DNA from 2 places in the Saccharothrix sp. NBAS 001 genome. Region 1 is predicted to be linked to the other one. Evidence: riboswitches for the same ligand, from Rfam matches in the RefSeq annotation. Region 1 holds a riboswitch; the other holds the start of a gene.
The links. Region 1 has a riboswitch for cobalamin ahead of metE (5-methyltetrahydropteroyltriglutamate--homocysteine S-methyltransferase). Riboswitches for the same ligand answer to the same signal wherever they lie in the genome.
Positions count from the first base shown of each region.

Region 2: linked by a shared signal. The riboswitch ahead of AC0HI0_RS04565 (CbtB domain-containing protein) and the one ahead of metE (5-methyltetrahydropteroyltriglutamate--homocysteine S-methyltransferase) in region 1 are both predicted to bind cobalamin.

Region 1 covers NZ_CM153251.1:1,458,218-1,466,494, forward strand. Annotated here, with positions in the region: gene AC0HI0_RS06350 (DUF6069 family protein) at 102-617, shown strand; gene nrdR (transcriptional regulator NrdR) at 631-1,107, opposite strand; gene AC0HI0_RS06360 (ribonucleotide-diphosphate reductase subunit beta) at 1,231-2,301, opposite strand; partial or broken gene AC0HI0_RS06365 (ribonucleoside-diphosphate reductase subunit alpha) at 2,298-5,212, opposite strand; cobalamin riboswitch at 5,279-5,496, opposite strand; cobalamin riboswitch at 5,632-5,841, shown strand; gene metE (5-methyltetrahydropteroyltriglutamate--homocysteine S-methyltransferase) at 5,959-8,193, shown strand.
Region 2 covers NZ_CM153251.1:1,011,716-1,019,992, forward strand. Annotated here, with positions in the region: gene AC0HI0_RS04540 (IS630 family transposase) at 1-1,024, opposite strand, end outside; gene AC0HI0_RS04545 (MFS transporter) at 1,068-2,207, opposite strand; gene AC0HI0_RS04550 (PAC2 family protein) at 2,271-3,167, opposite strand; gene AC0HI0_RS04555 (HAD family hydrolase) at 4,159-4,791, shown strand; gene AC0HI0_RS04560 (CbtA family protein) at 5,501-6,250, opposite strand; gene AC0HI0_RS04565 (CbtB domain-containing protein) at 6,259-6,444, opposite strand; cobalamin riboswitch at 6,476-6,651, opposite strand; gene AC0HI0_RS04570 ((2Fe-2S)-binding protein) at 6,924-7,601, opposite strand; gene AC0HI0_RS04575 (GNAT family N-acetyltransferase) at 7,685-8,277, opposite strand, start outside.

The DNA of each region.
Region 1 (8,277 bases):
GGTCGGCGCGACACTGTCCGGGAGGTCGGTCGAGAGGGGATGGTCGCGATGTCGGTGGTGCCGGGCTGCGTGCGGCGGGTGCCCGGGGCGGGAGGCGCGCGGTGACCGGCCCGACGGAGGCGTTCGTGCCGCCGGCCTCGGCGGGCGCCGGTCGGCTGTGGGCGGGCGGGTTCGCCACGGCCGTCGTCGCCGCGCTGCTCGCCGTCGTCGGCATCCTGGTCGCGCGCGGCCTGCTCGGGGTCGCCGTGCTCGCGCCGGAGGGCGAGGGCGTGTGGGGCAACGCCAACACCGTGACCTACGCGTTGGGCGCCGCGCTGGCGGCGCTGCTCGCGACCGGTCTGCTCAACCTGCTGATCGTCAGCACGCCCCGGTCGCGCCAGTTCTTCACCTGGATCGGGTTGCTGCTGACCGCCATCGCGGTGATCCTGCCGCTGGGCATCGGCGGCCTGGGTGGCCCCGGCCTGGCGACCGCCCTGATCAACCTGGTGCTCGGGGTCTCGATCGTGCTCATGCTCAACGGGGTGGCCCGCAGTGGCACCAGGGCGTACCCGGACCGGGTGTACCCGGATCGCGGGTACACCGATCGTGGGTACCCGGATCGCGGACCGGGGGTCTGACCGCCGGGGCGGCCTACTCCTGCTCGTCCGGCCCGGTGGCGTCGTCCTGCCCGGTGCGCAGCGCGGTGATCGCCTTCTCGAAGTCCTCGACCGACGAGAAGGACCGGTACACGCTGGCGAAGCGCAGGTAGGCGACCTGGTCGAGTTCGCTCAGCGGGCCGAGGATCGCCAGGCCCACCTCGTGGCTGGGGATCTCGGCGGACCCGGTCGAGCGGATGGTCTCCTCGACGCGCTGGGCGAGCAGGTGCAGGGCGTCCTCGTGCACCGGGCGGCCCTGGCAGGCCCGGCGCACGCCGTTGACCACCTTGTCCCGGCTGAACGGCTCGGTCGCCCCGGAGCGCTTGACCACGGCCAGGACGGCTTCCTCGACCGTGGTGAACCTGCGCCCGCAGGCGGCGCACGACCGCCGGCGGCGGATCACCTGGCCCTCGTCGACCTCGCGCGAGTCGACCACGCGGGAGTCCGCGTTGCGGCAGAACGGGCAGCGCACAGCTGGTCGCCTTTCCCACGGCCTGGACGCCCGTCGCGCCGGGGCGGTCGCGACGGGCGCTGGACAGATCTCGCGCTACCGTAGCCGGGGCCGGGGTCCGCGCCCCGGCCCCCCGTGCTCGGCTCAGTCCCAGTCGAGCGACGCGCCGGAGGCGTACTCGGTCACCCGGGTCTCGAAGAAGTTCTTCTCCTTCTTCAGGTCGATCGCCTCGGACATCCACGGGAACGGGTTGTCCGACGGGCCGAAGACCGGGGCGAGGCCGAGCTGCGCGCAGCGGCGGTTGGTGATGAAGTGCATGTACTGCTCGCACTGGTCGGCGTTGAGGCCGAGCAGGCCGTTGGGCATGGTGTCGCGGCCGTAGGCGATCTCCAGCTCGCACGCCTCGCCCAGCATGGTGCGCACCTCGGCCTGGAAGGCGTCGCTCCACAGGTGCGGGTTCTCGATCTTGATCTGGTTGATCGAGTCGATGCCGAAGTTCAGGTGGATCGACTCGTCGCGCAGGATGTACTGGTACTGCTCGGCGATGCCGATCATCTTGTTGCGCCGCCCGAACGAGAGGATCTGGGCGAAGCCGGTGTAGAACCACATGCCCTCGAACACCACGTAGAACGCCACCAGGTCGCGCAGGAACGCCTGGTCGGTCTCCGGCGTGCCGGTGCGGAACTCGGGGTCTTCGAGGTGCTGGGTGTAGTTCAGCGCCCACGCGGCCTTGTCGGTGATCGACGGCACCTCGCGGTACATGTTGAACAGCTCGCCCTCGTCCAGGCCCAGCGATTCGCAGATGTACTGGAAGGTGTGGGTGTGCACGGCCTCCTCGAACGCCTGGCGCAGCAGGTACTGGCGGCACTCGGGGTTGGTCAGGTGGCGGTACACGGCCAGCACGATGTTGTTGGCCACCAACGACTCCGAGGTGGCGAAGAAGCCGAGGTTGCGCTTGATGGTGTGGCGCTCGTCCTCGGTCAGCCCGGTGGGGGAGCGCCACAGGGCGATGTCGGCCTGCATGGAGACCTCGGTCGGCATCCAGTGGTTGGCGCAGCCGGCCAGGTACTTCTCCCACGCCCAGTGGTACTTCAGCGGCAGCAGCTGGTTGACGTCCGCGCGGGCGTTGATCATCGACTTGTCGTCGACGTGCACCCGGCCCGCGCCGCGCTCGATGGAGCCCAGGCCGGAGGTGTCGGGGAGGTCGGTGGTCACTGGCAGGCCTCGCAGTCGGGGTCGGTGATCGAGCAGACGAGCGCGTCGTCCGACGTCACGGTCGGGATCGTCGCCGGCACGGCCGCCGGCGGGGGCGGCGCGGCGGGCGTCGGCGCGGGGGAGGCGGCGGGGGAGCCGCGGGTGCCGCGCCGGGCCGGACGGCGTTGAGCTTGCCGTCGGTGCCGCGCAGGGTGGACTTCTCCACGCTGGTGGCCGCGGTGGACCGCAGGTAGTAGGTGGTCTTGAGGCCCTTGTGCCAGGCCAGCCGGTACAGGTTGTCGAGCTTGCGGCCGTTGGGCGCGGCGATGTAGAGGTTGAGCGACTGCGCCTGGTCGATCCACTTCTGGCGGCGCGACCCGGCTTCGATCAGCCACTCGGAGGGCACCTCGAACGCGGTGGCGTAGAGGGCCTTGAGGTCGTCGGGCACCCGGTCGATCGGCGCGAGCGAGCCGTCGAAGTACTTCAGGTCCGACACCATCGCCTCGTCCCACAGGCCCAGCGCCTTGAGGTCGGCGACCAGGTGCCGGTTGAGGACGGTGAAGTCGCCGGACATGTTCGACTTCACGTACAGGTTGCGGAAAAGCGGCTCGATGGACTGGCCGACACCGCAGATGTTGGAGATCGTCGCGGTCGGCGCGATCGCCATCGTGTTGGAGTTGCGCATCCCGCCGCGCACCTTGGTGCGCAGCGCGTCCCAGTCCAGAGTGGACGAGGTGTCCATGTCCAGCGCGCCGTCGCGGGCCTCGGCCAGCAGGGCGATCGAGTCGATCGGCAGGACGCCCCGGCTCCACAGCGAGCCGTCGAACGACTCGTAGCTGCCGCGCTCGCGCGCCAGGTCCGCCGACGCCGACAGCGCGTGGTAACCGATGTGCTCCATGCTGCGGTCGGCGAACTCCACGGCCTCCGGCGAGCCGGGCACCAGCCGCAGGGTGAACAGCGCGTCGCTGAACCCCATCAGGCCCAGGCCGATCGGCCGGTGCCGCAGGTTGGACCGGCTCGCCTCCGGGATCGTGTAGTAGTTGATGTCGATCACGTTGTCCAGCATCCGCACGGCGGTGCGCACGGTGCGCTCCAGCCGCTGGGCGTCCAGGCCCCGCGTGGTCACGTGGTTGGCCAGGTTGACCGAGCCGAGGTTGCACACCGCGACCTCGTCGGCGCCGGTGTTCAGGGTGATCTCGGTGCACAGGTTGGACGAGTGCACGACACCGGCGTGCTGCTGCGGCGAGCGCAGGTTGCACGGGTCCTTGAACGTGATCCACGGGTGGCCGGTCTCGAACAGCATGGTCAGCATTCGCCGCCACAGCTCCGTGGCCCGGACGCGCTTGAACACCCGGATCTCGCCCCGGTCGGCGGCGGCCTCGTAGGCGCGGTAGCGGGCGGCGAAGTCCAGGCCGTAGCTGTCGTGCAGGTCCGGCGTCTCGTCCGGGGAGAACAGGGTCCACTCGGCGTCCGCCTCGACCCGGCGGAGGAACTCGTCGGGCACCCAGTTCGCGGTGTTCATGTCGTGCGTGCGCCGCCGGTCGTCGCCGGTGTTCTTGCGCAGGTCGAGGAACTCCTCGACGTCGACGTGCCAGGTCTCCAGGTACGCGCACGCCGCGCCCTTGCGCTTGCCGCCCTGGTTGACCGCGACCGCCGTGTCGTTGGCGATCTTGAGGAACGGCACGACGCCCTGCGACTGGCCGTTGGTGCCCTTGATGTGCGCGCCCATGCCGCGCACCGGCGTCCAGTCGTTGCCCAGCCCGCCGGAGAACTTCGCCAGCAGCGCGTTGTTCTGGTAGCTCTGGAAGATGCTCTTGAGGTCGTCGTCGACCGTGGTCAGGAAGCACGACGAGAGCTGGGCGCGGGTGGTGCCGGAGTTGAACAGCGTCGGGGTCGAGCACATGAAGTCGAACGTGGAGAGCAGTTCGTAGAACTCGATCGCCCGCGCCTCGCGGTCGTCCTCGCGCAGCGCCAGCCCCATCGCGACCCGCATGAAGAACGCCTGCGGCAGCTCGTACCGGACGCCGTGGTCGTGCAGGAAGTAGCGGTCGTACAAGGTCTGCATGCCGAGGAAGTCGAACTTCGCGTCGCGCTCCGGGCGGATCGCGGCCGCGATCCGGGCCACGTCGAAGGTCTCCAGCGCCGGGTCCAGCCGCTCCAGCTCGACGCCCAGCCGCACGTACGCCGGGAAGTAGTCCACATAGGACATCTGCTCGCCGGTCGCCTCCACCGGGCGGCCCGCCACCCTGGTCAGCACCTCGCGGCGGAGCTGGTCGAGCAGCAGGCGGGCGGCGACGAAGGAGTAGTTCGGCTCGGTCTCCACCAGCGTCCGCGCCGACATGACCAGCGCGACGGCCAGTTCGTCGACCGGGATGCCGTCGTAGAGCGCGCGCCGGACCTCGGCGAGCACCGGCTCCGCCGACACGTCCGCCAGGCCCGCGCACGCCTCGCCGACCACGACCGCGATCCGCTCCCAGTCGACCGGGGAGAGTCCGCCGTCGGCGTCCTTCACCCGGAACCGGACGGCGACCGGCGTGACCGCGCGGGCTTTCGCGTGCTCGTCGCGGTAGAGCACGTAGGCGCGGGCGACCTTGTGGTGGCCGCCGCGCATCAGCACGAGTTCGACCTGGTCCTGGATCTGCTCGATGTGCAGCGCGGTCTCCGGCCGGGCGTGCTTGCGCAGCGCGGCCTCCACCTGGGCGGTCAGCTCCGCCACGAGCGGGTGCAGGTGCGACGCCGCGGCCGCGCCGTCGCCCTCCACGGCCAGGAACGCCTTGGTCATCGCCACCTGGATCTTGGTGGGGTCGAAAGCCGAGACGCTGCCGTCGCGGCGGATCACCCGAACCTGGGTGACCCCGGTGCCCGTGGTTGTGGTCGACAAAGCCCTCTCCTCGCGAGCCTCAACGGCCCGGAGCACGCGGCGACCACGCATCGGCGCGCACGACGGCGCACCATCCGTGTCGGCCCGCCCACGAGGCCCCGGACACGCGCACGCCGGTCGGCGCGCGCATCGCTGGCAGGTCTTCGGACTCGCGGACACCCGGCTGTCCAGCCGGACCTACTGGCCGTCGCTTCCCGGGAGCACGCGCTCCCAGTGCTTCGTGACGGCGGTTGTTTCCGCTCACCGCTGCGGGGCAGTCCCGGACTCGCACCGGGTTCCCTCTTGCCTCCTCGGCCCTCGAAGAGGGCGTCGGAACCATCGACGGGCGAGACACTACATGTTGTAGATCGGTTCGCAACACGACCCCAGATGGGCGTGTCGCGTGCCGCGTGATGTAGGTCTCCGGGACCGTCGCGCGGGCCGTCGCGCGGGCGCTTCCCGGTCCTCGGGACGGGGGCCCACCGTGCGCTACGCTCGCGGGTGCTGGTGGTTCGCCCCGGTCTGAAGTCGGTCGGGGCGAGGCAAGAGGGAACCCGGTGGGAATCCGGGACTGCCCCGCAGCGGTGAGCGGGAACGAAAGCCGTCAATCGAGCACTGCGCGCGAGCGTGGGAAGCGACGGCCGGTAGGAGCGAGTGGTGCGCCCGCGAGTCCGAAGACCTGCCACCCGTCCGCGTGCCCACCGGGCCCGCGGTGTCCGGTGGCCTCTCGGGTGGGCAGCGGCGGACGCGGCACGTGCCGCCCGCGAAGCGTGCCCGGGAATCCCCGGGCGTCCCACGCGCTCGCGAGGAGAGAGCTAGTGACCAGCGAAATCGGCGCCACCGTCCTGGGCTACCCCCGGATCGGTCCACGTCGGGAACTCAAGCGGGCGGTCGAGCGGTACTGGGCCGGGGACATCGACCGGCAGGCCCTGCTGGACACCGCGGCGCGACTGCGCGCGGCCACCTGGGCGCAACTGCGCGACGCCGGGCTGGACTCGGTGCCCGGCAACACCTTCTCGTTCTACGACCACGTCCTGGACACCGCGTTCCTGGTCGGTGCGGTCCCGCCGCGCTACCGGCGCGAATCGGAGCTGGACAGCTACTTCGCGGCGGCGCGCGGCACCGACGACCTGCCGCCGCTGGAGCTGACCAAGTGGTTCGACACCAACTACCACTACCTGGTCCCGGAGATCGAGCCGGACACGGTGTTCCGGCTGGCCGGCGACAAGCCGCTGGCCGAGTACCGCGAGGCCCGCGCGCTGGGCGTCACCACCCGTCCGGTCGTGCTGGGCCCGGTGACGTTCCTGTTGCTGGCCAAGGGGACCGACCCGCTGGCGCGGCTGGACGACCTGGTCGACGTCTACGTCGAGCTGCTGGTGGAGCTGGCGGCCGAGGGCGTCGGGTGGGTGCAGCTGGACGAGCCCGCGTTCGCCGCGGACCGCACGTCGGCCGAGCTGGCCGCGCTCGGCCGCGCCTACACCCGCCTGGCGTCCCTGCACTCCCGGCCGAAGCTGCTGGTCACCGGCTACTACGGGTCGCTCGGCCCGGCGCTGGAGGTGCTCGCCGGCACCGCCGTCGAAGCCGTCGGCGTGGACCTGGTCGCGGGCTCGGTGGACGGCATCGCGGCCGTGCCCGCCTTGCGGGACAAGACCTTGGTGGCCGGTGTGGTCGACGGCCGCAACGTGTGGCGCACCGACCTGCGCCGGGCGCTGGCCACCGCCGTGCCGCTGCTCGGCCTCGCCGACGAGGTGGTGATCTCGACCTCCTCGACGCTGCTGCACGTGCCCTACGACCTCGACGCCGAGACCGCGCTGGAACCGGCGGTGCGCGGGCGGCTGGCGTTCGCCCGGCAGAAGGTCCGCGAGGTCGTGCTGCTCGGGCAGGCGCTGCGCGAGGGCGTGGACGGGGCATGGGCGGACGCGGCGGACGAGCCGCTCGCCGCTCCCCGCCGGGACGACACCGTGCGGGCGCGGCTGGCCGGGCTCGGGCCGCACGACCGCGACCGCGCGCCCTACGCCGAGCGGGCGGCGGCGCAGGACGCCCACCTCGGCCTGCCCGCGCTGCCCACCACGACCATCGGGTCCTTCCCGCAGACGACCGGGATCCGCACCGCCCGCGCCGGCCTGCGGTCGGGCGAGCTGGCGGCGGGCGAGTACGACGAGCGGATGCGCGCCGAGATCGCCCGGGTGATCGCGTTGCAGGAGGACATCGGGCTCGACGTGCTGGTGCACGGCGAACCCGAGCGCAACGACATGGTCCAGTACTTCGCCGAGCACCTCGACGGCTTCGCGGTCACCGACCTGGGCTGGGTGCAGTCCTACGGCTCGCGGTGCGTGCGCCCGCCGATCCTGCACGGCGACGTGTCCCGGCCAGCGCCGATCACCGTGCCGTGGAGCGCCTACGCCCAGTCGCTGACCGACCGCCCGGTGAAGGGGATGCTGACCGGACCGGTGACGATCCTGGCGTGGTCGTTCGTGCGCGACGACCAGCCGCTGGGCGACACCGCCGACCAGGTGGCCCTCGCGCTGCGCGACGAGGTCGCCGACCTGGAGGCCGCCGGCATCCGCGTCATCCAGGTCGACGAACCGGCGCTGCGCGAACTGCTGCCGCTGCGGGCCGCCGACCACCGGGCGTACCTCGACTGGTCGGTGGGGGCCTTCCGGCTGGCCACGTCGGGCGCGGCGACCGGCACGCAGGTGCACACCCACCTGTGCTACTCGGAGTTCGGCGAGGTCATCGACGCGATCGACGGGCTCGGCGCGGACGTGACCACGATCGAGGCGGCCCGGTCGAAGATGGAGGTCCTGGACGACCTGCGGTCGGTCGGGTTCAGCCGGGGCGTCGGGCCGGGCGTCTACGACATCCACTCGCCGCGCGTCCCGGGCACCGACGAGGTGGCCGGGCTGGTCGCCGCCGCGTCCCGGGTCGTGCCCGGCAACCGGTTGTGGGTCAACCCGGACTGCGGGCTCAAGACCCGGGGCTACGCCGAGGTCGAGCCCGCGCTGCGCAACCTGGTCGCGGCCACCCGCCGGGTCCGGGAAACCCTGGCGTGAGCCGGTCGGCGCGGGCGCCCGGGTCCGGGTGCCCGCGCCGCGCTGCTCCGGACGTCCGCACCGGCGCACCGAATGGTCGATGCC
Region 2 (8,277 bases), 450 kb from region 1:
TGGTCCAGGTGAAGGGCTGGGGGTCCTCGTTCCACGTCGTGATCCAGTCCCGAATGTCGTTCTCCAGGGCGCGGAGTGACTTGTGGGCGGCGCGACGCAGTCGTTTGTCGGTGAGCAGGCCGAACCACCGCTCGACCTGGTTGAGCCAGGAGGAGTAGGTGGGCGTGAAGTGCATGTGGAAGCGCGGGTGCGCTTCCAGCCACTTCCGGACGGTGGGGTGTTTGTGGGTGGTGTAGTTGTCACAGACCAGGTGCACGTCCAGGTCGGCGGACACCTGCCTGTCCAGCTTGGCCAGGAACTTCCTGAACTCCACGGCGCGGTGGCGGCGGTGGACGGAGCCGATGACCTCGCCGGTGGCGGGGTCGAGGGCGGCGAACAGGGTGGTGATGCCGTGGCGGATGTAGTCGTGGGTGCGGCGTTCGGGCAGGCCGGGCATCATCGGCAGTGTCGGCGCGGACCGGTCCAGGGCCTGGATCTGCGACTTCTCGTCCACGCACAGCACCAGCGCCCTCTCCGGCGGGTCGAGGTAGAGGCCGACCACGTCGCGGACCTTGTCCACGAACTGCGGGTCGTTGGACAGCCTGAAGGTGTCGGTCTGGTGGGGTTTGAGGTTGAACGCCTTCCAGATCCGCCCGACCGTGGACCTGCTCAGGCCGCTCTCGGCTGCCATCGAGGCGCGTGACCAGTGCGTGGCGTCGGCCGGTGTCCGTTCCAGCGTGGCCACCACGACCTGCTCGACCCGCTCGTCGGTGATCCTGCGCGGCGCGCCCGGACGGGGTTCGTCGACCAGTCCGTCCAGGCGCCTGTCCAGGAACCGGCGCCGCCATTTGCCCACCGTCTGCGGCCAGATCCCCAACTCGGCGGCCACGTCCTGGTTGGACTTGCCGTCCGCGCAGCCCAGCACGATCCGGCACCGTTGCGCCAACGCCTGCGACGATTTCGGCCGCCGCGCCCACCGCGTCAGCGTCTCGCGCTCCTCGTCGGTCAACACCACGGCGGCCACCGGCCGACCAGTACGAGCCATCCGACGACCCTACACTTACTCAACGAACTTCAGACGCAGGACACTAGGTCCGGGCGCGCTCCCGCCACAGCAGCAACGCGGGCGGGATCAGCAGGACCAAGGCCGCCGGGGCGAGGAACGACGCGGCCGGCGACAGGTGGTAGAGCGGCACGAACGCCATCGGCGACGCCGAACCGCCCAGGAACCGGAAGGACTGGAGCACCGAGATCGCGCCGCCCCGGTTGCCCTCGCGCCCCAGCACCAGCGCGCTCAACCCGACGATCACCGCCTGCGAGAACGCGCCCGCCACCGCCCACAGCACGCCCACCGCGACCAGGCTCGGCAGGATCCCGATCAGCACCAGCAGCACCGAGCCCGCGGTGGTGCCCAGCAGCACGCAGCGGCGCGGGCCGACGTGGTCGATCATCCAGCCGGTCAGCCGGGCGCACACGATGCCGACCACCCCGAACCCGGTCAGCACCAGACCGCGCTCACCCGCGCCCAGCCCGAAGTCGTCGCCCAGCCGCAGCGCGACCAGGAACGACACCCCGCCCAGGCACCCCCAGCCGATGAACCCGGCCGCCGCCACCCGCAGCACGTCGGGCCGCCACGCGGCGCGCAACCTCGGCGGCTGCTCGGTGCGCGGCTGGTCGGCGGGCACCCCGGCCGCCGCCAGCAGCCCCGCCACCACGGCCGCCCCGACGAACGCCCACCGCCACGACGCCTCCGCCGCCAAGCCGCCCACCAGCGGCGCGGACGTCTGCCCGGCGGCCTGCATGGACGCGAACACCCCCAGCGCCCGGCCCAACCGCTCCTTGGGCGTCACCGCCGCGATCGCGGCCAGCAGCAGCGGCGTGGTGAACGCGTTCGCCACGCCCTGCAACGCCCGCCCGCCGAGCAGCACCGGGAACGACCACGACACCGCGCACAGCACGGACGCCACCGCGTAGACCAGGTACGCGCTGCGGACCGTCCGCCGCGCGCCCCAGCGCTCGCCGAGCGTCCCGGAGAACAGCATGAACCCGGCGAACGGCAGCAGGTACCCGGTCAGCGTGGTCGCCGCCGCACCCGCCGAGACCTGGAAGTCCCCGCCGATCTCCGGCAGCACCGACGAGGTCATCGCACCGCCGAACGGCCCGAGGAAGCCGCCGGCGTACAGCCCGACCACCGCGAGCCGCCGAGTGCCCGTCCGCACCTGAGCCACCCGCCGAGTGTCCCCCACCGACCCCCGCGCGGGGCCCGGGGTGTGATCAGCGTCCGAGCGCGGTCACAGCCCGGTCGGCCCGCGCCCCGGCCCGCGACCCCGCCGGCGCAGGTAGCGCTCGAACTCCGCCGCGATCGCGTCGCCGCTCGCCTCGGTGATCTGGATCTCCGCGTCGCCGCGCTCCTCCAGCGCCCGCACGTAGTTGCGCACGTCCTCGTCCTCGTCGGCCATCTCGCTGACCGTGCGCTCCCACTCCTCGGCCTGCTCGGGCAGCGCGCCCAGCGGCACCTCGACGTCGAGCACCTCCTCGACCCGGTGCAGCAGCGCCAGGGTCGCCTTGGGCGAGGGCGGCTGGGACACGTAGTGCGGCACCGCCGCCCAGAACGAGATCGCCGGCACACCGGCCTGCACGCACAGGTCCTGGAACACCCCGACGATGCCGGTGGGCCCCTCGTAGCGGGACCGCTCCAGCCCGAACTTCTGCGCCGCCGCCGCGTCGTAGGCGGTGCCGGTCACCGGGACCGGGCGGGTGTGCGGGGTGTCCATGAGCAGCGCGCCGAGCGTGACCACGGTGGTGACGCCCAGGTCCTCGATGTGGCCGAGCAGCTCGGCGGCGAACTTGCGCCAGCGCATGTTCGGCTCGATGCCGTGCACCAGCACGACGTCGGTGGCCGAGCCCGGCGGCCGGCACACCGACAGCCGAGTAGTCGGGAATTCAACCCTTCGGGTGATGCCGTCCACCATGCGGACGGTGGGCCGGGTCACCTGGAAGTCGTAGTAGTCGTCCGGATCGATCTCCGCGAGCGGCGTGGCGTCCCAGGTGAGTTGGAGGTGCTCGATCGCCGTGCTGGCAGCGTCTCCAGCATCGTTCCACCCCTCGAACGCCGCCACCATGATCGGGTTGGTGAGCGGTTTCGCGGGGTCGAAGGGGATCTTGGCGGCCTGGTCCGGATCGGTCACCGGGTCAGACTACGACCACCGCCGCGGACCCGACGCCGTAGGCTTGTGGCATGTCGGCTCGTGTCTCCCCGCCCGTCCCGGACGCGCCGGCCGACCGGCCCGTCACAGCGGGTGGCGCGGTGGACACCAGCCCCTGCCCAGCCCCGCCGACGAGCAACGACACCGCAGGTCACAGCCGGTGCGCCGAGATCGTGAACGCACCCGGACCCGATCTTGCGCACCGCGACCGCCCGGCGGGCGCGGACGCCCCGGACACCTTCGGGCCGGGCGCGATCGGCGGGCCGCGACCACGCCGGCGCCCGATCCGCCCCGATCGCCTTCGCCCTGCCCGTCAGCGGCCGGCGCGACACCCCGACGCGTGACCGGAGCGGAGCGCGTGATCCGGCGGGAACGCCGGTTCCGGACAGCGGTGGTGGTGGCGGGACCGCCGGCGACGGCCGGGGGAGTGGCCGCGTCCCTCGCGTTCGGCAGGCCGGCGCAGGATCCGCTCGACCCGGGCGTGCGGACGCGGGGCGTCGTGGCCCGGTCCGGGCCACCGGAGCCGGGCCACGGGAGTCGGGCGGCAAGCACACCGGAGACGCTGGACCGGTCGACATCCGGCACGGGGTCGACGGCGGTACCAGGACGGCGGCCCGGTCCGAGTACCGCGACCCCGGACCGGAGTCCACCGTCGGCCGCGAGGTCGAGGTCTTCCACGACCCGGCCGTCCCGGGGCGGGCCCGCACCGCCGAACTGGGCCAGGACGTGCCCGCCTGGCCGTTCACCGCGGCCTTGGTGGACTCGGCGGGTGCCCGGCCTGACCGGCGGGGGCGCGCCGCCCGCCGCGCGGTGGTGGCGGCCCGGTCGGCTCGGCGAGTGGCGGCCCGGCACGACCGGTGCGTCCGGCCCGGACCCGAAACGGCCGTGGTCCGGAGTGGTGCGGAAAGCGGAGAGTCCGCTCGGTGAAGGTGGAGGAAGCCCCGTGGTGAGCGTCGAAGCGGTGCTGTGGGACATGGACGGCACCCTGTTGGACTCGGAGAAGCTGTGGGACGTCCCGCTCTACGAGTTCGCCGAGAAGATGGGCGGCACGCTGTCGCTGGAGACCCGGCAGGCCATGGTCGGGTCGAACGTGCCCACGACCATGGCGTTGCTGTTCGCCGAAGTGGGCCTGACCCCGACGCAGGAGGAGACGGCCGACGGCGCGGCGTGGATCCTTCGGCGCACCGAAGAGGTGTTCCGGGCCGGGCTGCCGTGGCGGCCGGGGGCTCGGGAGGCGTTGCGCGCGGTGCGGGCGTCGGGCGTGCCTATGGCGTTGGTGACCTCGACCGAGCGGGCGTTGACCGAGGTCGCCCTGGACACCATCGGGCGTGACCTGTTCGACGTGACGGTGTGCGGTGACGAGGTGGACGGCAACAACAAGCCCCTCCCGGACCCGTACCTGAAGGCCGCTGCCCTGCTCGGCGTGGACGCTGCGGCGTGCGTGGCGATCGAGGACTCGCCGACCGGCGTGAGGTCGGCGGTGGCGGCGGGGTGCACGGTGCTCGTGGTGCCGTGCGACGTCCCGGTGCCGCCAGGCGAACGCCGCGTCTTCCGCGACTCCCTGGTCGGCGTCGACCTGGCAGCCCTCGCCGCCCTCCGCGCCTAGGCAGTGTCCTGTAGTTGGCCATCTAGTTGATCATCGGAGTCAGAGCTTGATGGCGGCGATGGTGAGTTCGGCCGCCGCGCGGACCGAGGCTCACGCGGCGGGTGATCTGGTCTGCCCGTTCGGGACAGGTGCACACGATCCGGCGCGTCCGCGCAGGACCCGCCCGGTGGACTTGTGCGAGTGGGCCTTGTCCGCGACGGCACCCTCGGGCCGGACGCGGGGACGTCCCGGTCCGGATCGGGCGACGCGGCTGCCGTCGAGCGGCGGCGGCAGCCGAGGGTCGTCCCCGGCGTGACCCGGCGTGACGATGACGCCGGCGGCGCATCCCCTTTTTCCGGGCCCCGGCGGCGTGCCGGTGGGCCCGGACGATGCCGGAGTCGACGCCGATGATCCACTCCGGTTCGCCGACCGAGTCGTCCTTGACGACCACACGGTCGAAGATCCGCTGCCTGCGGCCACGCCCCGGTACCGGTAACAACGACTCGATCACAGCCCACGCCCGATCGGTCAGCCCACCACGACCCACCATGAACCAGAACCACCAGACACCCTGATCAACGGCTCACAGGACACTGCCTAACACCGCCTAGACCTCCTGGACCCCGGACAGCTGCCGGGCGTCGCGGCCCGGACGCGACAACGGCACGTCCCCCGCAGTGCGGTCAACTGGGGACGTGCCGTTGTCGGCAGTGCCTTGAGCCGGCTCCGGTCAGGCGACGGCGGCCTTCGTCCTGCTGGTGGTGCCGCGCACTGCCGGGTCGACCAGCAGACCGAACACCACGCCGAGACCCAGCCACAAGGTGGCAGTCTCGGCGAGCGACGCGAGGCGGAACTCCCACAGCACGTTGCTCGGCATGTCCGCCGGCACCGCGTCCGGCGGACCCGGGAACACCAGCAGGATCACCGCGAACGCGACCACCACGGCCAGCGCGACCACGGTGGCCCGCACCGGCCCGCTCAGGTGCTCCAGCCGGGACGCCAGGAAGCTCGCCCCGAACACCACCAGCAGACCGGCCGCGATGACGCCGAGGTAGAGCACCGTCCGGTAGTCCACCGTCTCCGGGTCGCCCACCGCCGGCGGGTTGGCCGGGTACTTGACGGCCGGCAGCAGCGCCGCCGCCCCGAACACCGCCGCCGCGAGCGTCACGCTCCGGCCGAACGGCGGCCGGCCCGCGAACCAGCGCCGCGACCCGGCGTACGCGGTGGCGAACAGCGCGCCCACCGCCAGCCCGACGATGATCGCCGCGAGCACGCCGCCGAGCATCTGGGTGCCCCGGCCGAACATCTCGCCGTGGTCGTGCGCACCGGGCTCCACCGGCGCGGCGGCACGGGCCTCCTCGACGGCCAACGCGGCCCGGATCGGCACCTCGACCACGACGAGACCGACCAGGCCCGCGAGCAGACCGCCGACGCCACCCGCGCCGACGCCCCGCAGCAGTAGGTTCTTGTAGGTGTCCACGGCCGGCCCTAGTGGCACGGGACGCCGAGCGCGTGACGCCCGTCGTGGAAGAACTCGTGCAGCGACTCGGCGGCGTGGCCGAGCGCGATGCCGTTCTCCTGGAGGACCAGCCAGGTGATCAGCAGTGCGACGAGTGCGACGGCGTAGGCCCACTTGGGAATGGGGATGGACAGGGTGTGCGCGGGGCTCGTCAAGACGGCCTCCTCCATACCTCGTGGAAGGTCAACAACTACTCGCGCCGCAGCCGGTCTCCTGACTCCCGGATCGACACCGTCCCCGCGTCTTCCCAGTCGCACCGCGCGACCAGTGACGTTCTCGGCGGGTTGGCTCCCCGGTCACAGTGGCGAGGACCGCGCCGGATTCCCACCGGCTTCCCGTCCACTGCGGCTGTGGAACCGTAGATGTCCACTGCGTCCGGGCACAACCGACCAGACGAGTTGTCGTCTACCTCACGTGCACCAAACACGATCAAGCGCCGCTTTTGTCCTGGTTCTCCGCCCGCCGGACCGGGACGTCGCAGGTAATCGCCGCCCCCTGAGGGCACCCCGGCCGAGCCGTCACCGACTGTTCGCCACGCGTCCCACATGTCGGCACGCCCGTCCCGCACCGCCCTGAACCGACGATTGGTTCCCGCCGGGCGGCAGGCGCCTGCGGCGACCGTCGCAACGGCGGTTCACCGCGCCGGGAGCGGGCAGTCCCCACAGGTCCCGCCACCGTCGAGGCGGTAGTAGAGGCAGCAACTGCGCCGCCGGAACGCGACCTCGCCGGGAAACGGGATGAAGTCGCCCGACCCGAGCAGCGGCGACTCGCCCAACAGCCGTTCGCCCAGCGCCACGCACTGCTCGGCGGACGCGGTGCCGCTGCGGCTCACCGTCCGCAACGCCCCGGCGACCGCCGACGCCGCGTTCCCCCACAACAACCCCCGAGCCACCGGCACGACGCCCCGGATCGCGGCCACCACCGGCTCCAACGACTCGGCGATCGACACACCCGGGACAGGTTCGCCGATCCGCACCCGCATCCCGTCCGGCCCGAAGTGCCACCACACGTTCCCCGGCCGGATGTCCGGCGCGACCCCGCCCACGGCGTGCGCGGCGACCGTGGGGCACAGCAGCCGCGCGGTGTACCCGAGGAAGAACAGGGACGCCGAAACCCGGGCCTCCCCGGTCCGATACCGCTCGCCGATGGTCCGCAACGCGTCCGGCAGCGCCTCCCCGCCCACCAGGTCGTCGCCCGATCGCCAACCGCCGCCGTCCGCGTCGGGAGCGGGGCGACCCACGTCCAAGGCGAAGAACGGGCTGATTCCCCGGATCCGGCGCAGCGTGGACAGCACTGGGGTGTAGTCGGACACGTGGCCAGTGTGCCCGCCGCCGATCGGGACACGACGACCACGGTGATGGGTCTGCCGCTCGGGTCGGGTGTCGAGTCGGCCGGTTACGGGATGTAGAACGTCAGGATGTCGCTCCGGACCGGCGGGAACAGCACGGTCATCAGGTCGGCGTTCGGGCCCGGGTAGACGTCCGGGAACCGCGCGGTCAGCCCGCGCAGACCGTGCGGGCCGAACAGCAGCGACGCCAGCAGGTCCGGCGCCACCCCGGCCCCGCCGGCGGCGGCCGGTGCCTGCATCACTCCGCCGGGGACGACCTGGCCGACCTCGCCCGCCTTGAACGGCAGGCGGACGTGCGAGCGGTAGAACGACAGCACCGCCTCGCCCTCGTCGTCGCCGAACGGCGAGGCGGCCAGCCGCCTGCCGAACACCGGACGCAGGTGGTCCAGCAACGCCACCGGGTCGGCGATCCGCACGTAGTACGAGTTCGCGTCCTCCGGCACCGGCCCCAGGAGCGGTTCGAGCGCCGCGCCCGCGACCGTCCCCGGACGCTCGTTGGCCGCCGTCGCCCCGGTGTGCGCGACCAGCGCGTGCACGGCGGCGGCGTCGACCGCGGCCACCTCGCCTAGGTGCACGCCTTCGTCCGGCGGCGTCGAGCGACCGGTGCCCACCGGCACGCCGTCCCGTTCCACCAGCCACT